Regions from separate parts of the Rhodococcus sp. C26F genome, predicted to be linked through region 2. Evidence: riboswitches for the same ligand, from Rfam matches in the RefSeq annotation. Region 2 holds a riboswitch; the other holds the start of a gene.
The links. Region 2 has a riboswitch for S-adenosylmethionine ahead of ACLBYD_RS18905 (aminotransferase class V-fold PLP-dependent enzyme). Riboswitches for the same ligand answer to the same signal wherever they lie in the genome.
Positions count from the first base shown of each region.

Region 1: it holds a riboswitch for S-adenosylmethionine, as region 2 does, so the genes downstream of both, ACLBYD_RS17480 (GNAT family N-acetyltransferase) here and ACLBYD_RS18905 (aminotransferase class V-fold PLP-dependent enzyme) in region 2, are expected to answer to the same signal.

Region 1 is NZ_JBKFBA010000017.1:11,486-14,890, reverse strand. It holds gene cobU (bifunctional adenosylcobinamide kinase/adenosylcobinamide-phosphate guanylyltransferase) at 1-844, shown strand, start outside; gene ACLBYD_RS17485 (sulfite exporter TauE/SafE family protein) at 908-1,681, opposite strand; SAM riboswitch class I at 1,832-1,924, shown strand; partial or broken gene ACLBYD_RS17480 (GNAT family N-acetyltransferase) at 2,334-2,540, shown strand; gene ACLBYD_RS17475 (LLM class flavin-dependent oxidoreductase) at 2,537-3,405, shown strand, end outside.
Region 2 is NZ_JBKFBA010000020.1:17,273-20,677, forward strand. It holds gene ACLBYD_RS18900 (Pls/PosA family non-ribosomal peptide synthetase) at 1-1,300, opposite strand, end outside; SAM riboswitch class IV at 1,466-1,583, shown strand; gene ACLBYD_RS18905 (aminotransferase class V-fold PLP-dependent enzyme) at 1,652-2,965, shown strand; gene ACLBYD_RS18910 (hypothetical protein) at 3,174-3,405, shown strand, end outside.

The sequences.
Region 1 (3,405 bases), on a different contig from region 2:
CTGCGACACCGGGATGTGGCCCGCCGAGTGGTTCGAGGCCGTGCGCGACGTCCGGTTCGACGCGGTATTCCTCGAGGAGACCTTCGGGGACCGTTCCGAATTGTCCGAGGGTCACCTCGGTCTGCCCGAGTTCGGCGCGATGGTGGATGGTCTGCGCGGTGTCGGTGCCGTCACCGAGAACACCGACGTGGTGGCGGTACATCTGGGTCACCACAATCCGCCCATCGATTATCTTCGGAATCGGATGCAGCAGTTGAATTCTCGTCCGGGTCGTGACGGTGAGGTGGTACACGTGGGTGAAGAGGTTCCGGTCGTGCCGCATCGGACGTTGGTGCTCGGGGGAGTGCGGTCGGGCAAGTCGCGGCACGCCGAGGAATTACTCGCGTCGTATCCGTCCGTCACCTACGTCGCCACCGGCGGGACCCGCGAAGGTGACGTCGAATGGGCGGAACGCGTTGCGCTGCATCGGCAGAGACGACCGGCATCGTGGTCGACGATCGAGACCTCGGACGTGGCGAAGGTACTGCGGGACGCGGACGAACCCCTGCTCGTCGACTGTCTCGGAACCTGGCTCACGGCACGACTCGACCTCCACGACGTGTGGAACACAGGGAATTCCGCTGCCGTCGACGCCGACATCGACGATCTCCTCGGTGCGTGGCGGCAGGCCCGGGTTCCCGTGGTCGCAGTCAGCAACGAGGTGGGCAGTGGTGTGGTGCCGGCGAGTGCGTCGGGGCGGTTGTTCCGCGACATGCTGGGTCGGCTCAATGCGCGGGTCGCCGAGGCCAGTGAGTCGGCGACTCTCGTGGTGGCGGGAATTCCCATTTCTCTGAAGTCGAATTAATTCCTGTTCTTCTCGTAACGCTGCGGACAACCCCGGCAGAGGTGGATTCCGGAGAGTAGTGCGTCAGGCAAGCAGTCGGTAAAGACCGATCAGCCCCACCACGACGATCACCGCCCGCAGCGCGACCGGCGACAGGCGTCGGCCGTAATGGGAGCCGAGATAGCCACCGATCAAGGAACCCACGGCGATCAGTGCGGCCACGGTCCAATTGATTCGGTCGAACGCCACCAGGATGTACGCGCATGCAGCGACGACGTTCACGACCAGCGACAGAAGGTTCTTCGCCGCGTTCTGTCGCTGGATGTGGTCGTGCAGCAACGCTCCGAACAGACCCATGAGCAGAATGCCCTGCGCCGCCGTGAAGTAGCCGCCATAGATGCCGACGGCGAAGGTGCCGACGACGAGGAGTGTCATCCGCACCGGTCCGAGGCGACCGTCGGCGTCGCCGCCGGTTCTGCGGGCCACCCATGCCTGGATCTTCGGTTGGAACACGACGAGCGTGAGTGCCAGGAGGAGCAGGATCGGCACGACCGTCTCGAAGACGGTTTCCGGCAGGTGGAGCAGGAGCCACGCTCCGACCAGTGCCCCGCAGAACGACGCGGGGATCTGCCACCGCAACCGCTCCCACTGCCCGCGCAGCTCGCGCCGATACCCCCAGGTGCCCGATACACCCCCGGCGACCAGGCCGATCGCGTTGGACATCGTCGCGGTCACCGGCGGCACACCGAACGCGATGAGCGTCGGGAATGTGATGAGGGTTCCGGATCCGACAAGGGAGTTGATCGCTCCGGCCCCGAGACCGGCAAGTGCGACGAGGAAGAGTTCGAGCGGGGTCACCGAGGCGAGTCTACGGCGTGCCGAAACCGGCCTTGTTGTCGATGTCGGGGCACCGCGTCGACATCGACATCGGTCTCGACGAGGGACGGTATTTCCGTCACGGTGATAGAAAGCCTGTCCGCGACGCGCCGCACTCCGTAATTTGAGCCGCGACCATCCAGAGCGACCGAGAGACCTGGCTCTACGACGTCGCAGCAACCCCCCGTGCGCGGGTGCGGGTGCTACCGCCGGGATCGATGGAGGAACGAGCATGACCCGCTGGACCGAGCGCGCTTCGTGGTGTCGCCGGCACATCGACCTGTGTCGCGGCACGTCGCACCGGTGTCCTGGCGGTGCTGCGCACCGGTGTCGTCGGTGACGTAGCCCGTCCGCCGAACCTCCCGTTGTTCTTCGCCGCGTGAGTCCCGGCCCGTCCGCAGGGGGACGGGCCGGGACCTACGTCTGCACCCCCGCTTTCCCGCATCCCGTATTCCCGAAAGGCCCATCCCGATGGCTCCCGCCCACAGGACGTCGCCGTGAGCACGTCCACCGATCTCCGCATTCCCGACGCTCCGGCCGATCACACCGACGACGAGAACCTGGTCGTCGCACGGAAATGGCATCCGGGGCGCTGGGTGATCAGCGCCGCCGTGCTGATCCTCGTCGCCCAGTTCGCATCGTGGTCGCCGAACTCGAAGCCGAGGCCCTGCGTCGCGGGTACACCCGCATCTACCTGACGACGGGGTGGCGGCAACCCGAGGCCGTCGCGCTGTATCTCGCGGCCGGATACACCGCCCTGTTCGACTCCCGGCGACCCGCCGAGGAGATCGGTCCGCATCCCTTCGAGAAGTTCCTGATCGGAAAGGCGGTCTCCGCATGAAGTTCCTGCTGCTCAGCCTCATCACCCACCATCCCGATCCCGTGACGGGAGAATGGCTCTCGCCGTCCGAACGGATCCGGGAGGTCGTCGACACCGCCGTGCTCGCCGAACAGCTCGGATTCGAAGGATTCGCGGTGGGGGAGCGGCACGAGAAGCCGTTCCTCGCGTCGTCACCTCCGGTGGTCCTGGCCCACATCGCGGCGCGGACCAGCACACTCGAACTGTGGACCGGCGTCACGACGCTGAGCCTGCTCGACCCCGTCCGCGCGTTCGAGGACTACTCCACGCTCGACAACCTGTCGGGTGGGCGCCTGCAGCTCATGATCGGCAAGGGCAACGGCACCGCCCAGGCCGACCTGTTCCACGTCACCCCCGAGGATCAGTGGGACCGCAATCGCGAAGGGTACGAGCTGTTCCGGTCTCTGTGGGAGAACGAGACGGTCACCTGGGAGGGGCGGTTCCGGCCGTCGCTCACCGACGCCGTCGCCGTACCCCGGCCGCTGCAGCAGCGCCTGACCATCTGGCACGGTAGCGCCACCAGTCGCGAATCCGTCGATCTCGCAGCCCGATACGGTGACCCGATCTTCTCCGCGAACGTCACCAACCCGATCGAGCCGTACGCCGAACTCATCGACCACTACCGCGAACGATGGGCCGCCTACGGCCACGATCCCGCCGAGGCACGGGTCGGTGCCGGGACGGCGGGACTGTACGTCGCGCGCACCTCGCAGGAAGCGATCGACGCCTACCGTCCCCAGTTCGAGCAACGGCTCGAATTCGCTCGCGAGAACGGACTTCCCGTCGTCTTCGAGACCATCGAGGACTTCGTCGAACGCAGCTCCGCACTCATCGGGAGCCCGCAGCA
Region 2 (3,405 bases):
CCGCGCACGCACCGCCCGCCACGCCGGGCAGGTTCTGCAGTGCGTTGTCGACCTCGCCGAGTTCGATGCGGCGGCCACCGATCTTGACCTGGTCGTCGGCGCGTCCCTGGAACAGCAGACCGGCGCGGTCGAGCGTCACGAGATCACCGCTGCGGTAGGCGCGGTCCCAGCCGAGAGTGGGCATGGGAGCGTACTTCTCGGCGTCCTTCGCCGGATCGAGGTAGCGCGCGAGACCGACACCGCCGATGACGAGTTCACCGGTCGCGCCCTCCTCGACTGGGTTGCCGTCGGCGTCCACGACAGCGAGATCCCATCCGTCGAGGGGCAGGCCGATGCGGACCGGTCCGGTGCCGTCCATCAGCGACGCGCAGGCAACGACCGTCGCCTCGGTAGGGCCGTAGGTGTTCCACACCTCGCGTCCCGGAACGGCGAGACGTTCGACGAGATCGGGTGGGCAGGCCTCGCCACCGAAGATGAGCAGACGCACCGCCTCGAGGGCTTCGGCCGGCCACATCGCCGCGAGGGTGGGCACCGTGGAGACGACGTTGATGTTGCGCGAGACGAGCCACGGCCCGAGGTCCATGCCGGAGCGGACGAGCGCGCGGGGCGCCGGAACCAGGCAGGCGCCGTGCCGCCAGGCGAGCCACATCTCCTCGCACGAGGCGTCGAACGCCACGGACAGCCCGGCCAGGACCCGGTCGCCGGGACCGAGCGGCTCCCCCTGGCAGAACATCCGCGCTTCCGCGTCGACGAAGGCCGCCGCATTGCGGTGGGTGACGGCGACACCCTTCGGTGTTCCGGTCGAACCGGAGGTGAAGATGATCCACGCGTCGTCATCGAGGTTCGGACCCCGCACCACCGGGGTGCCCGACGGTGCGGCCGTGCCCGGTCCGATGCCCTCGTCGGTGACGATGGCGGTGACCTGCGCTTCCGAGAACACGAGTTCGGCCCGCTCGTCGGGATCGTCGGCGTCGACGGGGACGTACGCGGCGCCCGCGGCGAGAATGGAGAGAATCGTCACATACAGGTCGCTGCGCCCGGAGGTCATGCGCACCCCGACCCTGTCGCCGGCCCCGACGCCCGCGTCGTTCAGCGCATACGCACCGGCGATCACCGCCTCGACCAGTTCGGCGTATTCGAGGACCGTCGAGCCGTCGTCGATCGCGGGGGCGTCGGGATGTGCTTCGGCAGTGCTCCGCAGCAGGTCGACGAGGGTGCGGGCGGGTGGAGCGTGCGACGCGCGGAGGAACTCGTCCGGGATGGGGAACCGGCCGACGGGGGTCGAGGTTATGGCTGGCAACTCCGCGGGTCCTTCTGCTCGATGGTGCTTCCGGTTATCTCACGTCCGGGTGGACGGCAGGTGAACGTTCGGCGCGCAGAACGCGTGTCGGCGTCGTGCGGTGCCGGATGACGCGGAGCTGTGCGGGGTTGACACGGCTCTGTCGTCCTGCCATTCTCTTCGCCAGGTCATGAGTACCAGCGTCAAGCCCCGGCTAGCTGGTCGGCAACCCTCCAACCGCGGTGGGGTGCTCCGGGTGACGACCGGGCCGTGAATCCACTACCGGACACGGCAAGCGCGGACTCCGCCGGCGACGAGAATTCTCCGTCGTAGGCGTCACCGGCGGGTCCCCGAGTACACGAGGGATTTGTCATGACTGCTGTAGCCACCACCACCTGCATCGCTCCGTTCGCCACCGTTTCCGGCTGTGACGTGCAGGTTCCGCTCGTCCAGGGTGGTACCTGCACCTACGCGAACTTCGACTACGCGGCGAGCGCACCGGCGCTGTCCGCCGTCACCGACCGCATCACCGAGCTGCTGCCCTTCTACGCGAGCGTGCACCGCGGCGCCGGATACGCTTCGCGGATCAGCACCACCGCCTACGAGGACGCCCGCACCTCCGTGTCGCGCTTCGTCGGCGCGGCCGACGACCAGGTCGTCGTCTTCACGCGCAACACCACCGATTCGCTGAACCTGCTCGCGAGTGCGGTCCCCGGCGATGTCGTCGTGCTCGACATCGAGCATCACGCGAATCTGCTGCCCTGGAAGAACTCTCGCATCGTCGAGGCTGCGGCCACCGTCTCCGAGACGGTGTGGCGCCTCGCGGTCGAACTGCAGCGCGCCCCCGCGGCCCTGCTCGCCGTCACCGGTGCTTCCAACGTGACCGGTGAGGTCCTGCCGATCGCCGAACTCGCCGAGCTCGCACACGCTTCCGGTGCCCGGATCCTCGTCGACGGTGCGCAGCTCGTGCCCCACCGTCGTGTCGATCTCGCCGAGCTCGGCGTGGACTACCTCGCCTTCTCCGGCCACAAGCTGTACGCGCCGTTCGGTGCGGGAGCGCTCGTCGGCCGCCGCGACTGGCTCGACGCCGCCGAGCCGTATCTCGCCGGTGGCGGCGCGGTGCGCGAGGTGCGCCTCGATCACACCGAATGGGCCTGCGCCCCTGCGCGTCACGAGGCCGGCACTCCCAACGTTCTCGGTGTCGCCGCTCTTGCCGCCGCGTGCGATGCGCTCGCCGATTTCGACGCCGACGCGGTGACCCGTCACGAGGAGGCCCTGTGCGCCCAGCTCGTCGACGGTCTGCAGACCATCGACGGCGTGGAAGTGATTCGCCTGTGGAACGATTCGGCCGACAGCGTCGGGATCGTCACCTTCACGGTCGACGGCTACGAGCCCGGCCACGTCGCCTCCTATCTGTCCGCCGAGCACGGCATCGGCGTCCGTGACGGACGTTTCTGCGCCCATCCGCTGCTCGCGCGGGTCGGTCGTGCCGGTGGTGCCGTCCGGGCGTCGCTCGGACTCGGCAGCTCGTCCGACGACGTCGAGCGGCTCCTCGGAGCGCTCCGGTCGCTGGTCGAGAACGGACCGACGTGGGTGCACGCGAAGACCGACGGTGTGTGGAACCCCTCGCCGGAGACGCGCCCCGGACTCGGGGCGACCGACGGCGACGCATCTCCGTGCGTCTAGCGGTCGACAATTCCCCATAGGATCAGTAGGGTAATTCGCATGGAACGGACGAGGACGATCGCTGCGGCACGCTGGTGCCGTCGCCATGTCGACCTCTGCCGTACGGCATCGGGAATCTGTCCGGACTGAAGGTCTTCTCCCTCACAGTCTTCCGGCTCACAGGCCGATCCCTCCGTGCCGCTCCGCGGCCCGTACCGAGAGGCATCCCATGTCCGTCGCATCCACTGTCACCCGTGTATCCGCAGACCCGGCCGTCGTCGAGTCCGCCGCCATCCGGCCGTTGCGTGTCGCCGTCGAACTCACCGGGCACTCCGGGCCCGACTACTGGGCCGACCTGACCCTGGGGCGTGCCGGCGATCCGCCGCTCGACCTCAGCGCCGATGCATCCAACGTCGTGCGGGTGCGTGCCGCCGACCTGCGTGAGGCCGGGAAGCTGCGCG